2 linked regions of the Pseudorhodoplanes sinuspersici genome follow. The protein of the gene in region 1 interacts with the protein of each later gene in a pairwise test. Links are inferred from orthologs where the notes say so. Each region holds a gene or a part of one and is shown on either strand. Other genes may lie near its edges. The genes, in order: cysE and CAK95_RS24925.

Region 1 (8,936 bases):
TGCTCAATCCGGGCGCCAATCATAGAGCCAGTCGTAGCGGGCGCGAAGCCGTTCTCCGCCGAGCCAGCGCATGGCCAGATTGCGCGCGACGACCGACGCACCGGACAGATGATAGGTGCGGCTGTTGGCGCGCGCGGCGTGCTGCACCCGGCGCACGCGGTTCTTGCGTGTGGTTTCGTACCGTCGCATCTCCGACGCAGGATCACCGTCCGGCGAGCCGAGGCATCGGGCGAGAACAGCAGCATCCTCGATCGCCATGGCCGCGCCTTGCGCAAGGAACGGCAGCATCGGATGTGCGGCATCGCCAAGCAGGGTCACCGGCCCCTGCCCGGGAAAGCCGGCGGTGTCACGGTCGAATAAGGCCCATTTCAACCAGTCTTCCGGCATGGCGAGCAGATCGCGGGCATCTTGCGCCCATTCGTCTTTGGTGAAGCGACGGAATAATTCATCGCGTGCGCCGGGTGCGGACCAGCCCGGTTCATTCCAGCGGTCGCGGACAATGGCGACGATGTTGATCAGCGTGCCGCAGCGGACCGGATAATGCACGAGATGAGCATTCTGTCCGAGCCAAAGATAAGTGACCGGCCGTCGGAATTGGTCCGGTACCATCGACGATGGCACCACCGCACGCCACGCCGTGCGATTGCGGAAACCGGGCCTGGTCTTGTCTCCCAAACGCGCGCGTGTCGCCGACCACAAACCATCGGCGCCGACGATGCCGAGGACACGCTCTTCGCTAACGCTCTGCTTGCTGCTGAGTTGCGCCGTCACGCCATGCGTATGAACGGCGAAATCGTCGAGCCTCGTTCCGAGTTTGATTGCGATGTCGGGTTGCTCCGCCACAGCTTCGAGCAGTCCGGCCTGCAGGTCGCCACGATGAAGCATCCAGTAGGGTGCGCCATAGCGAAACTGTGCGCCGTGACCCAACGTCATGAAGACGATTTCCGACCCCGAACGCGCGTGCCGCACTGACACGCCGTCCGGGACGACCGCTGTTGTTTTGAGCCGCGGGCCGACATCAAGCGCATTCAGAATGCGCGTTGCGTTGGGTGACAGCTGGATGCCGGCGCCGACATCGCCAAGGCTGTCGGCCTGTTCAGCGATAATGATCCGGTAGCCGACGCGGACGAGCGCCAGCGCCGCCGTCAATCCACCAATACCGGCGCCTGCAATAAGGATGGTTCGCGATGAGCCCACCTAAACCAATAACGGATCAGGCGGCCTTGGGCTCCGTCCACGCGCATTCCGGTGGCCGCGCTTCGTGCGGATCGAGCTTCGGGTCGTAGCGGAACAGGGTGGAGCAATATTCGCAGATGATCTCGGTGTCGTCGCCCATGTCGCAGAACACATGCGGGTGGTCGAACGGCGGCCGAGCGCCGATGCACATGAATTCCTTGGCGCCGACCTCGATCACCGGAACACCGGCATCGTTCTGGAAATGCGGGATGATGTGGTCGGCCATGGGCGGCGCCTCGAATTTGTCTGGAATGGTGCCTATATCGGCTGCACCATAGCGGCGGTTTTGGGTGAATCAATGCCGGTTTTCGGAATTAACCAGCCGGCGTGAATTGCCTAAATCCGCCAGTCTTGGTCGCGTTGAGGTTCTTGAAAAGTCCAGTTGCGGCAACAGGTTGAACAGCGACACACGGCGCGATCGAGATCTCACCATGTCCATCCCAGAACCACCCGCCGGGCGAAGACGCGCCTCGCTGCTGCGTGTGAAGCTGCTTGCCTTGGCCGCCGCCGCCTGCGGGGTTGCCGCCGTTGCACTGCTGCCGCACGCGATCGAAGCCGGTTGGCTCCTGGCCGTACAGGACGATCCGGCAGCCTTGGCCGATCGCAAGCTCGCCCGCAGCTTCAATGCCGATATCGCCGCAAAGGAAATCGAGGCGGCGCTGGCGGCGAACGACGCCGAACTCGCCAAAAGCTTCGTTGATCTCGCGCATGACCGGAACGTGACGGTTGCGCCGGAGCTGGCCTCCAAAGTCGATGCCGCCGTCGAGAAGGCGAATAGCGCCCTTTCAACCGCCGGCAATTTTACCCGTGGCCTGATCGTCGGCGAGCCTGACGATCTCGTCAGCCTTGCCGGAACAGCGGTCGGCGACCTGTTCGTGTTCGGTGATATCCGCGACATGATCCGGGAAGGCTCGCATCTGGCCGCAGGCCAGGAGGCCGATCATCTCATCCTCGGATTATCGGCGGTCGGCATCGCCGTCACGGCCGGCACCTACGCTTCGCTCGGTACCGGTGCACCGGCCCGCATGGGACTTTCGCTGGTGAAGGCGGCACGCAAGACCGGACGCATCAGTTCGCGGATGGCGGGCGCGGTGACGCGATCGCTTCGGTCGGTGGTGGACTGGAGCGCCATGCGCAAGGCCTTTGCCGGCGCCTCGCTGACCGAGCCGGCTGTTGCCGTACGCGCCGCGCGCGAAGCCGTGAAGCTCAACAAAGCCGACGATCTGTTTCGTCTGAGCAGCAATATCGGCAGCGTTCAGGGCAAGGCCGGTACGCGGGCAGCGCTGGACGGCCTGCGCATCTCCGACTCTCCGCGCGAAATGGCGCGTGTTGCCAAGCTGGCGGAGAAAGAAGGGGGCAAGACCCGCGCCATCCTGAAGTTGCTCGGACGCGGTGCCATCGCGCTGACCGTCGCCGCGTTCGATCTTTCCTTGTGGGTCTTGTGGGCGGCGCTCACGATCTTCGGATTCATTGCGTCCACCAAGGCCGCGGTGGAGCGGGTCACGTGGCGAGCCCTGCAACGGGGGAAGGTCCGCCGCGCAAAACGCGAACTCGCGCGGCAGCGGCGCTTGGCAATGGCGCCGTCGCAGGTTTAGTGTCCGGCCTCATTCCTCTATTCAGGCTGAACTCTCATCACATGCCGATTTTCAAACATGGCGACGTCGAGATCGCTTACCTCGACGAAGGCCAGGGCGACCCCATTGTTCTGATCCACGGCTTTGCGTCCAATCGCGAGGTCAACTGGGCTTTTCCGAGTTGGGTTACGACGCTGACTGGGGCCGGATTTCGTGTGATTGCGCACGATAATCGCGGCCACGGCCAGTCGTCCAAGCTCTACAATCCGGCGGATTATCATACTGACAAGATGGCCGAGGACGTTCGTGCGTTGCTTGATCATCTCGATATCGAACGCGCCGATATCATGGGCTATTCGATGGGCGCGCGGATCACGTCGTTCCTTTGTGCCGCGCATCCGCAGCGCGTGCGTTCGGCGATCCTCGGCGGGCTTGGCTACAAGCTCATCGATGGGGCAGGGCTGCCCGAAGACATTGCCGATGCGCTCGAAGCACCATCGCTCGATGATGTCACCGATCCGATGGGCCGCACATTCCGCGCTTTTGCCGATCAGACGAAATCAGATCGGCGCGCGCTTGCGGCCTGCATTCGCGGCTCCCGGCAGACCATGACGCCGGATGAAGTCGCAGCGATCGAGACGCCGACATTGGTCGCAGTTGGCACCACCGACGAAGTGGCGGGACCGGCGGACAAGCTGGCTGCGCTCATGCCACATGCGACAGTGCTCGATATTCCGGGACGCGATCACATGCGCGCTGTCGGCGACCGTGTGTTCAAGAATGGCGTGCTGCAATTCCTGAGCGAGAGAGCGTGACAGCAACCTCATGACCAAGCATGTGACACCGGACAAGACGACTTTCACCGGCGCGAGTGGCAACACACTTGTCAGCGATGTGTTCGGCGATCGAGGTGTTCCCGTTATCCTGTTGCATGGTGGCGGGCAGACGCGGCATGCTTGGCGTGCAACGGCTGCGCAACTCGCGCAGCGTGGCTGGACCGCTTATGCGATCGATCAGCGCGGCCATGGCGAGTCGGCGTGGGTGGATAATGGCGCTTACACCTTCGAGGACTTCGCGCAGGATGTGAAAGCCGTTGCCGCCGAGCTGGCGAGGCGGGCGGGACACAAGCCAGCTGCGATCGGCGCATCGCTTGGCGGCATTTCGTCAATGCTCGCCGAAGGCGAGACCATGCGCGACACTGGCAAGAATCTCCTGTCGTCCATCGTGCTGGTCGATATCACCCCGCGCGTCGACTATGAGGGCGTCGCCAAGGTGCAGGGCTTCATGCGCGCCCATGCCAAGGAAGGCTTCGCGACGGTCGAGGAGGCGGCCGATGCTGTGGCCGAATATCTGCCGCACCGGCCACGCCCGAAGAGCAACGAAGGTCTGAAGAAGAACCTGCGATTGTCGCCTGATGGCCGATGGCGCTGGCATTGGGACCCGCGGTTCATGGACTCGCGCAAGGGGTTCGATCCCGACCGCGAACGCATGGAACAGATGCTGCTCGGGGCTGCGCGCAACCTGAAAATCCCGACGCTGCTAGTGCGCGGCGGCTCATCCGAGCTGGTGCAGGAAGCGCATGTACAGGAATTTCGCGAACTCGTGCCGCACGCAAAGTATGTCGATGTCGGCGGTGCCCGGCACATGGTGGCAGGGGATCAGAACGATGATTTTGCCAGCGCCGTGCTGGATTTTCTCGGCGGATTGCATCAGTCCATTGCTACCAAAAGCTGAGACGGCAGAGATAGATAGCGCGTTTTCGTAGAATAATATTCTATAGCCATGCGGAAACCATAGCCCCCACAGCCTGAAAAGCGGGGTGGCGGAGATCAATTTCAACCTCTATGTGTTAGCCCACGTAAAGCAACAGTGGGCAGCCGAGGCGTATCCATCATGGCGCAGCATCTGACGAAGCCGGCAAGTACAGTCAGCAAAGTCGACCCGGTCTGGGCGAAGGTCCGTGAGGAGGCCGAGGAGATCGTGCGCGCCGAACCGGCGCTGGCCACCTTCATCTATTCCACGATCCTGCATCACGACCGTCTGGAAGACGCCGTCGTGCATCGTGCTTCGGAGCGGCTGGATCATCCGGATATGTCCGGTGAAGTGATCCGGCAGGCCTACGCCGACGCATTGCAGGACGAGCCCTCGATCGGCGATGCCTTCCGTGCCGACATCGTCGCGACGATCGACCGCGACCCGGCCACCAATCGTTTCATCGAGCCGGTCCTGTACTTCAAGGGTTTTCATGCCATCGTCACACATCGGCTGGCGAATTGGCTCTATCGCAAGCAGCGCACGGATTTTGCCTATTATCTACAGAGCCGCTCGTCCGCGGTTTTCCAGTGCGACATTCACCCCAACGCCCAGATCGGCCGCGGCATCTTCCTCGATCACGCCACTGGCCTGGTGGTCGGTGAAACCGCGGTGATCGATGACGACGTGTCGATGCTGCATGGCGTGACGCTCGGCGGCACCGGCAAGGAAGACGGCGATCGTCATCCGAAAATCCGCCATGGTGTGCTGATCGGGGCAGGGGCCAAGATCCTCGGTAATATCGAAGTCGGCCATTGCGCGCGCATCGCCTCCGGCTCGGTCGTCATCAAGCCGGTTCCCAACAATGTCACCGTCGCCGGCGTCCCCGCCCGTGTCGTCGGCACCGCAGGTTGCGCAGAACCGTCGCGGCGTATGGACATGCTCTTCGATATCGGGAATTGATAGCCGCCTGATTCACGGTTCGATGGCCTGCGTCGCGACGCGGGGTAGAGGGAGCGCGATAGTGGACGTCCAGGAAATCAAAAAGCTCGATTCCTATTTGAAGCGGCTGTTCGACAATCCGAAGATCCGGGTTGTACCGCGTCCAAAGAAGGACGATTCCGCCGAAGTCTATATCGGCGATGAGTTCATCGGTGTGCTGTTCGTCGATGACGAGGACGACGACAAGTCCTATAATTTCCAGATGGCGATTTTGGAAACGGATCTGGAGCCGTAAGACTTACGGCCGCTGCGCGGCACGCAGCCGCTTGATCAGCTTTTCAAGACCATCGGCGACAGCGGTCCAGTCCGACAACCATTCGCGCGGAAAGCGCGCGGTGATGTCGGCTTGGCCCGCGCGCTGCTCGTAGAGGCACATGCCGACTGTGCCTCGCGCATCGTCGCGCGTGCAGCGGACGATGAAGCGCTCCCGATTGCTGTTGTCGTAGAGGATGTCCTCGCCCTGATAGGGCGTGCTATCGCGAAAGGGACGGACGGTCAGGCCGCCCGGTTCCATGGCGATGCTGACATCCAGATAGCGCGGATAGATTGTCTTGAGACGATCGATCACCGGAAGCGTGTTGCCGTAAGACGCCACGGTCAGAAATACGCGGTCGACGGATATGGCCGAGGCGGCCGGATCGGCCCTCACAGCCGGGTCCGGCGGCATGAGCGAGGGCCACATGAAGACCAGGTCGATCCGTTCCTGAGTCCCGGCCTTTCTTTGTACCTTGTTGCGGATCGCAGCGGGCGGGATGTTGAAATTGACCCCGTTCACCGTGATCGGCAGGGTCGGGGCGTCGAGCGCTACATCCGCCGGCCAGCGCGGCCAAAGGAGATAGGTCACCCATATTCCGGCGGCGACCACGCCGGCGATGAAGATGGCAACCGGCAACCACAGGAAGCTGCGCTTACGCAGCTTTGGCATTGCATAAGATCGGTGATGAATGTGGCTCATCGCCATAGAGAAAGCCTGCCTGACAAAACGCGAATCAGCGGCGGAGTATAGGCGGGCTTCCTTAAGTGACCGTTCGAATTGAATTTTTGACCATTAACCCTTTCTTAACGAAGCGCTGGCCGTAGGCCGCAGCGTTTGCAACATCATGCGGGGAAAAGCGTTTTTGAAAGAGGCTGGGAGTACCGACGGTGTCGGCCGACGCATTGCATTCGATCTACGTTCTGTTGCTGGGATTTTCCGTCGCAGGTGCGCTTGCGACCGGCTACCAAGTATTCACCGCCCGTCCGGCAAGCTTCAATATTTTCGGTGACGGCACAGGGGTGGCCGCCGTCGCGCATGTGCCGTTCCTGGTTTTTGCAGCGCCGTTCATCATCATGCGGAATGCGATCTTCGTCCGCCGGTCGGGCCTTGATAATTTCGTTACCGCCATGGTCGCAACCGTGACAGCCGGGCTCTGGAGCGTGCTGTCCGGCAAATTCGTTGTCGCCGCTGTTGCCATGTTGGGATTGGCCTGAGCGGCATTCAAGGTTGCGTTCCCGCGTCATCATCCGCAAAACCGGAATTCATTTTTGCCGACGGCGTTGAGGGGAACAGCACAGGATGCCGATCTACGAGCTTGACGGGCAAGGGCCCGAATTTCCGGCCGATGGACGCTACTGGGTGGCCGAGACCGCCGTGCTTGTCGGCCGCGTCCGCATGAAGAGCGATACAAGCATCTGGTTCGGCGCCGTGCTGCGTGGCGACAACGAATGGATCGAACTCGGCCATCGCTCGCAGATCCAGGACAACGCGACCCTTCATACCGATCCCGGTTTTCCGATGATCATCGGTGAGGATTGCGTCATTGGCCACAAGGTGATGCTGCATGGCTGCACCATCGGCAACAACAGCCTGATCGGCATGGGCGCGATCGTGCTGAACGGCGCGCGGATCGGTAACAATTCGCTGGTGGGAGCGGGTGCCCTGGTGACCGAAGGCAAGTCGTTTCCGGACAATTCATTGATCGTAGGATCGCCGGCGCGTGTCATTCGTCCACTGACCGACGACGCCATTGCAGGCATACGACGCGGCGCCGATCATTACGTCCGCCGTTCACGCGAATATGCCGAACATCTAAAGCGCATCGGTTGAAAAAATTGCATCACCAAAAAAGGTGCGGCCGACCTTGGGGGGAAGGTCGGCCGCCGCGAGCCCGGTCTGGGACGGGGAGGGGTGGGGACGTGACCGGGACCGCGTTTCCTTCTCAACTCAGCGTGATGTTGCGGTTGCCATAAGCGGCCGCGGGTCGCCGAGTGAAACCCATACGTTCTGATCGAACTGTGTCTGCCGCTTTACGAAGCGATAATCCGTATCCGACCACAGACGAATGTCCGGATGCTGGTTATCGAGGATGAACTCCCCTTTGTCGGTTTTCACAGTCAGTACAGCATGACCGTCGCCGTTACGTTCGCGAACGACAGTGATCAGCAGCGCCTCGCGAGGCCATCCCGCCTGAATCAGCATGCGGCGCTTTAAAAGGACATAGTCCTCGCAATCGCCTTTGCCATCCTCCGGATAGGACCATTTTTCGACCACGCCCCAATGGTCCATATCCGTGACCGGCTTGATCGTATCATTGACCCATTTGTTGATCCGGGCCAGATCTTTCCAGGCCTTGTTCGTCAAAACCACGTCACGTGGTTCGCCCCGCGGCGCAGAGCATTCGCGCGGATTATCCGCGCAAAATTCGATCCATCCGATCGGCGGGCGCGATGCATCGCCGAGCGAGACGAAAAGCGGACGCGGACTTGTTTGCGCCTGCGCACCACCCGCACACAACACAATAAAACAGCCCGCCGCAGCAATTTTCAAACTGTCCCGCAGCTTGTGAGCAACCCGTCGCACGCCTGACCCCTTCCCTTTATTGTTGGGGCCACATTCCCACAAAGCCTTTGTATTGCCGCTAAGTCGGCGCAGTACTTTTGACGCGAAAGCAAGTCAAAACTGGCGCGAATACTTATCTCTATTGAAACGAAATTGAATAAAATGCGATCAATACGCATTTGATTAAAATGCGAATGATCGGCGCGGAAGTGCTTGATGAAATTGCAATAAAAGGTGCGCGCAGGCGCTTCCGATGCCGGCGCGTCAGCACGAAATTCGGTGTGAAACAAGAGAGCTTGAATGAAAAAAGATGCGCGTTTCCAGAAACTTGCGCGCGCAGCGTTTACCCGCCGGTGATGCTCTCTTCCAGAAAGTCTGGATGCTGTAAACGAAGGAATTCAACGGCAAAGCCGTCGTCCAGATGCCGGACCACCCGTCCTTGCACCTTTCCGATGGTGACAAGCGCGCCCATCGGCGGCCTTTGATCGGTTGCAACGGCAGCGCCGGACAGTGAGACGTCGATCAGACGGCAGCCGATATTCACACCGTTCGGC
Region 2 (8,815 bases), 840 kb from region 1 along the record:
ATCGTGGTGGCAGCAGTGGCCGGACGCGAGGTCTCGACCTTGACCGGATTGTGCAGGAACTGCTCGGTGATGCGCCGGATTTCCGAGGGCATCGTTGCGGTGAAAAACAGCGTCTGGCGGGTGAATGGAACCAGTTTGCAGATGCGTTCGATATCGGGAATGAAGCCCATATCCAGCATGCGGTCGGCTTCGTCGATCACCAGCAGTTCGACGCCGGTGAGCAGAAGGCGGCCACGTTCGAAATGGTCGAGCAGGCGGCCCGGCGTTGCGATCAGCACATCGACGCCGCGCATCAACTTGGCATCCTGATCGTCGAAGGAGACGCCGCCGATCAGCAGCGCGACATTGAGCTTTTGCCCGGCGCCGTATTTCTCGAAATTCTCCTGCACCTGTGCGGCGAGTTCGCGGGTCGGCTCGAGGATCAGCGTGCGCGGCATGCGGGCTCGCGCGCGGCCGGTCTCAAGCATGGTGATCATCGGCAGGGTAAACGCCGCGGTCTTGCCGGTGCCGGTCTGGGCGATGCCGAGGACGTCGCGCCTTGCGAGCACGTGCGGAATGGCTTCAGACTGAATGGGGGTGGGATTGGTGTAACCCGCAGCCTGAACTGCGGCTAATACTTTGTCGGACAAACCGAGCTGGGAAAAAGACATGAAACCTCTGAACGGCGCCGCCCGGGCATTTTTCATCCGCGCCGGATCATGAGATGACGACATTTCGCGCGGGGAAGGGCGGTCGAATCCTGTCGGTCAAACCGTTGCCGGGAACATAGGGCCGGGGGGCCGAAAGTCAATGCTGCAAAGGTTGGTTAAGTTAAATAAATACAAGCGTTTTCGGCGCTGAAGCGATGACGGAATGATGACATGAGCGATATGAAAAGCCTGCCAATTGTGCTGATTCCGGGCCTCGCCTGCACCGCGCGCCTCTATACCGGGCAGATGCCTGCGTTAGGGACGTTCGGGCCAATAACCGTGGCGGATCACCGGCGGGCGGACCATGTCGACACCATTGCCCGGCAGATTTTGGATAACGCGCCCCGCCGGTTTGCTTTGGCCGGACTGTCCATGGGTGGCTACATTGCCCTAGCGATCATGCGGATCGCGCCGGAGCGGGTGGCCAAACTGGCCTTGCTGGACACCGGCTCGCGCAGCGACACGCCCGAGCAGACCGAGCGCCGCAAGGCCCAGATTGCCATGGCTCAGAATGGCCAGCTCGAGGCGATTAACGATATTCTGTGGCCGCTCCTCGTTCACGCCGAGCGAAAGGACGATGCGGCCTTGAAGGCGGTGGTGACCGAGATGAGCCTGATGAGCGGTGCCGAGGCTTTCGTGCGGCAGCAGCAGGCAATCATGACGCGGCCGGATTCGCGGCCCTTTTTGCCAGCCATCACATGCCCGACGCTGGTGCTGGTCGGCGACGGCGATCAACTGACGCCGCCGCATCTGGCGGAGGAGATGGCGAGCCTGATCCCCGGCAGCCGGCATGTTGTGGTGCGAAATTGCGGACATCTCTCGACGCTGGAGCAGCCGGAATTCGTGACGAAGACGCTGATGGAGTGGATGAAGATTTGACAGGGGCACGGGATCGGCGAAGCGGACCATTCCGTGTCTGCGTCAGGCTGCGAGCGATTCAGTCCGCTCGAGTGCACCGTCACGCAATGTGAAAATACGATCGAAGCGATCGAAGATTTTCTCATCGTGGGTCACGACGATCACGGCGGAGCGATGTTCCTCCGCCACCTTCCGCAGCAAGTCCATGACTGCGCCTGCACGCTGGGAATCCAGAGCCGCCGTCGGCTCGTCTGCGAGGATGATGCGCGGATCATTCGCAAGCGCGCGAGCGATCGCAATGCGCTGGGCTTCGCCGCCTGACAATTGACCCGGCATGGCGCCGCTGCGCTTCTGGACGCCGAGATAGGCGAGCAGCTCGATGGCGCGCTTCCGCGCCATCGCCTGGCTTTTTCCTGCCAGAATGTTGGCAATGGCAACATTCTCCCACGCATTAAGAAAGGGCAGAAGATTGTGCGACTGAAAAATGAAGCCGATCTTCTCAAGCCGCAATCGTCTCAGATCGTGCCGCAGCCATTTCTGCGCATAGACGAGTTCGCCGTTCAAAGTCATCGTTCCGGAATTGGGTTCGAGGATACAGCCGATCACATTGAGAAGCGTGCTCTTTCCGGAACCGCTTGGGCCGCGCAGTCCGATCACTGTCCCGGCGTGAATATCGAGCGAGACATCGCGCAGCGCATCGACACGCGTTGACCCTTCGCCGAAATGCTTGGAGATGTTTCTGATCTCGACAACCGGCATGTTCGATATCTCATCCTGCAAGGGCAGACGCCGGGTCGATGTTCAGTGCGGTCCTGACGCCGAGCCCGCTCGCCAATAAACAAACGCACAGGACGATGGCGAAGAGCAGCATGGCATCGCCGCTTTCGAGAACGACGCGGCGCGGAAAATATCCGTGCATGGCGTTGATGAGCGCCGCACCCGCTGCGAAACTGATGACGCCCATCGCCAAAGCCTGCTGAACGATCAGGCCGACGATCCTGCTGTCCGGTGCTCCAATCAGTTTGAGGGTGGCGATCGACTTCTTCTTGTCGATTGTCATCGTGTAGATGATGAGGCCGATGATCACGGCAGAAACAACCAGGAGCAGGCTGGTAAACAGTCCGATCTGGCGTCGCGCACGTTCGATTACCGATCGTGACAGAACGGTCTCCTGCTGATCCTGCGTCAGCGCGCCCAGATGCTTCCAGCGATCAATGGCGGCGGCGAATTGCTCGCTGCTGACTCCGGGCAGCAATTGCACCAGCACCGCATTCACCGTGTCGGTCGAACCGGTCGCTGCTGGATTTCTGGCGGCTTCGCGGTGCGCGGCAGCGGGCGTGAGATCGAATTGCAGTTTCTGGGCATCACGGAGCGAGACGAAGACGACCGGATCGCCACCGGACGCGACAAGCCCCCGCGTCAATCCCACAATCGTGAAATTGTCGCGCCCAAGTTTGATCCGCTCACCGAGCGCGAGGCCGGTTTGGATATCGGCGACCGCTTCATAGCGGCTGCGCAGGATCGGACGGCCTTCTGCGATATGCGGCGCGCCGCCGATGCGCCCGATCTCGGAGCCGACAACGAGCAGCCTTTGTGTGGTGCCGCGATGCAGGACCTCCGCATTCTGGTAGGCGACGGAACCGGCGGCGGCAACGCCCCACTGGGCGGCGATAATTTCGCGTGTGTCGGCCGGGAGCCGCGAGGATTCTGCGAACGGCCCGCGCGTGCCGCCCTCGACAACCCAGATGTCGGCTTTCGCCGCGCGAACCAGACCGAGCGACTCCTCGATCAACCCGCGGTAAATGCCGACCATGGCGAGCACGATGCCGAGCAGCAGACTGAGCCCCAGGCATGTCAGCAGGAACCGGCCGAGATTATGCTTGATATCGCGTAACGCGAGATTCACGTCATGATCCTGAATCGGAAGAGGCGCGCGCCGCACGGCCTACGCGCATTCCCGGTTTGTCGTCGGCGACAATGGCCGTGTCTGGTGTCGTCCCTCCGACGATTTGGACGCGGCCATCCAGCAGCCGTTCGCCGAATTGGACCTGTCGTTTGGCCAGGCGACCGTTTTCGAGAACCCAGATCGTGCCGGAACGACCGTCATAGCCTTCGACGAATTTCAGCGGGATGAATTGCCCAGCGGCGATGCGTTTCTTGACGATTTCGACTTCCGCCTGCTCGCCAAGGAAGCGGAATTGATGCTCCGGGCCGCATTGCAGACACCGAACATAGACGCGGCGCTCTTCGGTAACGCGGTCATTCTCCTGATCGATGCGGACGACCTCGGCTTCGACCTCGGTATTGGCTTCAGAACGAAGGCGGACAAAAGCCTTCTGACCAATTTGCAGTCCGCCGGCGGAGGCTTCGTCGACATAGGCACGAATCCAGATCGAAGCGGGTTCGATCAGCGTGAAGGCCGCTTCGCCGGCATTGGCCACGCTGCCGAGTTCCTTATGGCGCGCGACGATCCTGGCATCGAAGGGTGCGCGTAACTCATGTTGATCGAGGAGGACGGCGTCGATCCGTCGTTGTGCGGCGGCATCGTCCTGCAACACATTGGCGACAGTGACATCCGCTTCGACCAGTTTGAGCTCGCTGCGTGCGATTTCTTCGGCGGCCTGTGTATCTTCGGCTGCTTCCTGTGACACGGTTCCGCGCCCGACCAGGGTCTGGCGCCGGAAGTTGACGCTTTTTTTCTGTTGATACAGGACATCGGCGCGGTCGCGCTGGGCCTGTGCCCTGAGCAGGTTGGCCGCGGCCTGCCTTTGGGCGGCTTCGCTTTTCATCAGCTTGCCGCGCTGTGCGTCGTCGTCGAGCTTGGCCAACAGCGTGCCCGTTTTCACAAAGTCGCCTTGGTCCGCGCCGATTTGGCTGAGCTTGCCGGCCAGTTGAAAGCCGACCTTGGAGACGACCTGAGCTTCAACCGTGCCAATGCCAAAGACCCTGACGTCCGTATCGGTCTGCGGATTGGCAATCCGAACCGCAATTTCCCGCGTGCCGTACCAATAGAATATCGCAGCCGCCACGATGAGGACGGCGCCCGCCACGGCAGAAAATTTGATCTTGGGCGACATGACTGCTCATATTTGCAAATATTCAAATGTATCTGATCTGGATTGCATCGCCTCGTATTGAGCTGGATCAACCGGTCTTCAGACGTCACTCTTTCGTGTATGACTGGGAGACCGGAGCGAAATCTAAATGACCTCGATCATCGATCTCATTGGCGGCACGCCGCTGGTTGAAGTGACCCGGCTCGAGACCGGGCCATGCCGGCTGTTCCTCAAGCTTGAAAGCCAGAACCCGTCCGGCTCAATCAAGGATCGGCCGGCGCGCGCGATGATCGAGGCGGCCGAATATGACGGGCGGCTGAAGGCGGGCGGCACGGTGATCGAGGCGACGGCCGGCAATACGGGCCTGGGTCTGGCCTTCGTCGGCGCGCGCAAGGGCTATCGCACCATTCTGGTCGTTCCCGACAAGATGTCGCGCGAGAAGATTTTGCATGCGCGGGCGATGGGCGCGGAGATCATCGTCACGCGCTCCGATGTCGGCAAAGGCCATCCCGATTATTATCAGGATCTCGCCGCCGATCTCACCGCGCGAACCAAGGGCGCGATCTATATCAACCAGTTCGAAAACCCGGCAAACCCTTACGCGCATGAGCAGACGACCGCGCCGGAAATCCTGCGGCAGATGGATGGCGATATCGATGCGATCGTGGTCGGCGTCGGTTCCGGCGGCACGCTGACCGGCATCGGCCGCTACATGTGCCAGTATTCGCCGAAGACGAAGATGGTGCTGGCCGATCCGGAAGGGTCGATCCTTGCGCCATATGTGAAGACCGGCGAGATGAGATCAGCCGGAAGCTGGGCAGTGGAGGGCATCGGCGAAGATTTCATTCCGCCTAATTGCGACCTGTCGTTGGTGAAAGATGCTTATACCATTCCCGATCGTGAGAGCTTTGCAACGGCACGCGAGCTCATGCGCGCGGAGGGTATTCTCGGCGGCTCGTCATCGGGCACGTTGCTGGCGGCGGCGCTTCGCTATTGCCGCGAGCAGAGCGAGCCAAAACGCGTTGTGACACTCGTCTGCGATTCCGGCGCGAAATATCTCTCCAAGGTGTTCAACGAAGCCTATCTCGCGCAGGAAGGCTTCATCGGTGCGCGCACCGGCAAGGTGCGCGATCTGGTATCCAGCCCGCACGGTGGCGGCAGTGCCGTCGAGGTGCGGCCGCAGGACAATCTGCGTGCGGCCTTTGCCCGCATGCGAGCCTCCGATGTATCGCAGCTTCCCGTGATTGAAGGCGACCGCATCGTCGGGCTCGTGACCGAGAGTGATCTCCTTGGCGCCGTGCTGACGCTCGGCGAGGACAAGGCGTTCGACCGCCCGGTCAAGGACATGATGGTGACGAAGCTGGAGACGATATCGGCGGATGCGCCGATCCGCGATCTGGTCCCGTTGTTCAAGCAGGATTATGTGGCGATCGTGATGGACGGAGATCGTTATCTCGGTCTCGTGACGCGGATCGACCTGATCAATTATTTCCGCATGACGATGCAATAAGCTGATTGTTTATCAGCCTTCGTTGTCTAGTAATCGATCTGAACCGTCCTTGATTTTCACCCCCGACAGCTGCTGCGACCGGATGGTCTGCAAAAGATGCCGCATCTTTCTGCTTGCATCCGCATAGCCGATGCCGTCGGGCCGGATGTTCGAGATGCAGTTGCGGTCGGCATCGGTACTTCGCGGGCTGGGCTGCCAGGTCAAATAGACTCCCATGCTGTCGGGAGCAGAGAGTCCCGGCCGCTCGCCGATGAGTGTCGCAACGCAATCCGCGTTCAGCACGTTGGCAATGGCGTCGCCGATCGCAACCCGCCCATTACGAACGATGACAAGCGGCGCGATCGCCCAGTTCCGCTTTTGCAAGGCAGGCAGCAGATGAGCCAGCACCGGCGCCGCATGCGACTGTATGGCGCGCGCCGACAGTCCATCGCTGATGACAAACGCGATATCGTAACGCGCGGTATATGCTTGCAGTGCGGTCTCAGCTCCGCTGGCAAGCTGGCGGCCCAGATCGGGGCGCATCAGATAGCTCGTGCGGTCGTTGGCGGCGCTGGCGATATCGATCACCGGCAGCCCGAGAGGCGCGAGATCGCCGGCGAGCCGTTTGTCGTCGAGCGGCTCATGGACGGCATCGCGGGCGCGGGCATGCGCCAGCCTGAAATCGAGCAGCGGACTGGTTGCGAGCGACGCGCCGGTGCGCTTGAGCCCAATCCGTGCCGCTGTCAGCCGGCGCAGATCGATCCACAGCGCATCAACTTGCGATGGCATGCCGGACGGTGGAGAGCAGTCGTCGGTCATGACAGATCCGGAAGCAGGGCGCGGAAACGGCCGGGCAATTCGCGCGGGCGGATGTGTCCAGCCTCGTTCATCAGCCCTTGCCGCGACAGCCAGTCCTCGAATTCCGGCGCCGGCTTGCGGTCAAAGAGATCGCGCATCGCCAGCGCATCATGGAACGAGGTGCTCTGGTAGCCGAGCATGATGTCGTCGGCGCCCGGAACGCCCATAATAAAATTCACTCCGGAGGCGACAAGAAGTGCCAGAAGCGCATCCATGTCGTCCTGATCGGCCTCGGCGTGATTGGTGTAGCAGACATCGACACCCATCGGCAGACCGAGCAGCTTGCCGCAGAAATGATCCTCAAGTCCGGCGCGTGTGATCTGCTTGCCGTCGAACAGATATTCCGGGCCGATGAAGCCGACCACCGTGTTGACCAGCAGCGGTTTGTAGCGCCGCGCCACGGCATAGGCGCGCGCTTCGAGCGTTTGTTGATCGACCCCGTGGTGGGCGTTGGCGGAAAGCGCGCTGCCTTGACCGGTTTCGAAATACATGACGTTGTTGCCGATCGTGCCACGCTTCAGCGATAGCGCCGCATCGTGCGCCTCCGTCAGCAGGGCGAGGTCGATGCCGAAGGCCTTGTTGGCCGCCTCCGTGCCGGCGATGGATTGAAACACGAGATCGACAGGTGATCCTTTGTGCATCAATTCGAGCGTCGTCGTGACATGCGCCAACACGCAGGTTTGTGTCGGGATGTCGAGCTTCTGGCGGATGTCATCGAGCATGCAGAGCAACATGTGCGCGCGCTCGACGCTGTCGGTGGCGGGGTTGATGCCGATGACGGCGTCGCCTGACCCGAGCAAGAGCCCATCGAGGATGCTGGCGGCAATGCCGCGGGCATCGTCGGTCGGGTGGTTGGGCTGCAGGCGGACGGAGAAATGTCCGGGCAAGCCGATGGTATTGCGAAAGCGAGTGACGACCGAGCATTTCGCCGCCATCACCATCAGATCCTGCAGCCGGCTGATCTTGGAGACGGCGGCCGCCATTTCCGGCGTGATGCCGGGGGCGAGGGCGGTGAGTGACGAGGCCGTTGCTTCGTCTGACAGCAGCCAGTCGCGAAACCCGCCGACGGTGAGATGCGACACCGTCGCAAAGGCATCGCGATCATGCGTATCGGCGATCAGCCGGCTGACTTCATCGGTCTCATAGGGAACGACGTCATGCCGCAGGAATGTATCGAGCGGCAGGTCGGCCAGCGCAAACTGCGCGGCGACGCGTTCCTCACCTGTTTCGGCGGCAACGCCGGCCAACTGGTCGCCGCTGCGCAGGGGCGTTGCCTTGGCGAGCAAGGTCTTCAGGTCGTCGAACGTATAACGCTGGGTGCCGATCGTTGCGCAATACATCAGGGAAGCCAGACCTTGTTGCCGTCCATGCAGGACGGGATACACAGCCCGAGATCGATTTCAGCAATATAAGTATCGAATTCAGACCGTACAGCAGCATCTTATTCTATGGCGTGACCAGACTAACGTTTTGTGATTACTGGCGTGCTGAATCTTTCATCGCACAGCGACAGACCGGTGTTTCATCAATGACCAAACCCAACCGTCCCGGCTTTGCCACCCGCTGCGTCCATGCCGGCCAGTCGCCCGATCCGACGACCGGCGCGGTGATGATGCCGATCTATGCGACCTCGACCTATGTGCAACAGAGTCCCGGCGTTCACAAAGGCTATGAATATGCGCGCTCGCAAAATCCGACGCGGATGGCCTTCGAGCGCTGCGTGGCTGATCTGGAAAGCGGGACGGCCGGATTTGCCTTCGCGTCGGGGCTCGCGGCGATCTCGACCATTCTCGAATGCCTCGATCAGGGGGCGCATGTGGTGGCGTCCGACGATCTCTATGGCGGGACACGGCGGCTGTTCGCGC

What was found.
Region 2: the proteins of cysE (region 1) and CAK95_RS24925 interact in binary tests that used the Escherichia coli proteins (3 or more experiments, as listed by UniProt). The link is inferred for Pseudorhodoplanes sinuspersici from one-to-one orthologs.

Annotation. Positions count from the first base shown.
Region 1 is NZ_CP021112.1:4,263,378-4,272,313, forward strand. Bases 3,645-6,614 are described here. They hold cysE (serine O-acetyltransferase), read left to right. Parts: upstream 3,645-4,703; coding sequence 4,704-5,525; downstream 5,526-6,614. Other genes in these bases: CAK95_RS20705 (alpha/beta fold hydrolase), read left to right, coding at 3,645-4,544; CAK95_RS20715 (DUF3126 family protein), read left to right, coding at 5,587-5,799; CAK95_RS20720 (hypothetical protein), read right to left, coding at 5,803-6,489. Also shown: CAK95_RS20680 (methionine synthase), read right to left, coding at 1-23; CAK95_RS20685 (FAD-dependent monooxygenase), read right to left, coding at 4-1,197; CAK95_RS20690 (zinc-finger domain-containing protein), read right to left, coding at 1,214-1,462; CAK95_RS20695 (hypothetical protein), read left to right, coding at 1,668-2,831; CAK95_RS20700 (alpha/beta fold hydrolase), read left to right, coding at 2,873-3,625; more of CAK95_RS20705, read left to right, coding at 3,636-3,644; CAK95_RS20725 (DUF6949 family protein), read left to right, coding at 6,708-7,034; CAK95_RS20730 (gamma carbonic anhydrase family protein), read left to right, coding at 7,120-7,650; CAK95_RS20735 (transglutaminase-like cysteine peptidase), read right to left, coding at 7,768-8,343; CAK95_RS20740 (PilZ domain-containing protein), read right to left, coding at 8,726-8,936.
Region 2 is NZ_CP021112.1:5,103,324-5,112,138, reverse strand. Bases 4,084-6,932 are described here. They hold CAK95_RS24925 (pyridoxal-phosphate dependent enzyme), read left to right. Parts: upstream 4,084-4,751; coding sequence 4,752-6,113; downstream 6,114-6,932. Other genes in these bases: CAK95_RS24915 (ethanolamine ammonia-lyase subunit EutB), read right to left, coding at 6,908-6,932; eutC (ethanolamine ammonia-lyase subunit EutC), read right to left, coding at 6,126-6,911; CAK95_RS24930 (efflux RND transporter periplasmic adaptor subunit), read right to left, coding at 4,084-4,624. In the rest of the region: CAK95_RS24950 (DEAD/DEAH box helicase), read right to left, coding at 1-650; CAK95_RS24945 (alpha/beta fold hydrolase), read left to right, coding at 861-1,568; CAK95_RS24940 (ABC transporter ATP-binding protein), read right to left, coding at 1,611-2,306; CAK95_RS24935 (ABC transporter permease), read right to left, coding at 2,317-3,453; more of CAK95_RS24930, read right to left, coding at 3,455-4,083; more of CAK95_RS24915, read right to left, coding at 6,933-8,293; CAK95_RS24910 (trans-sulfuration enzyme family protein), read left to right, coding at 8,479-8,815.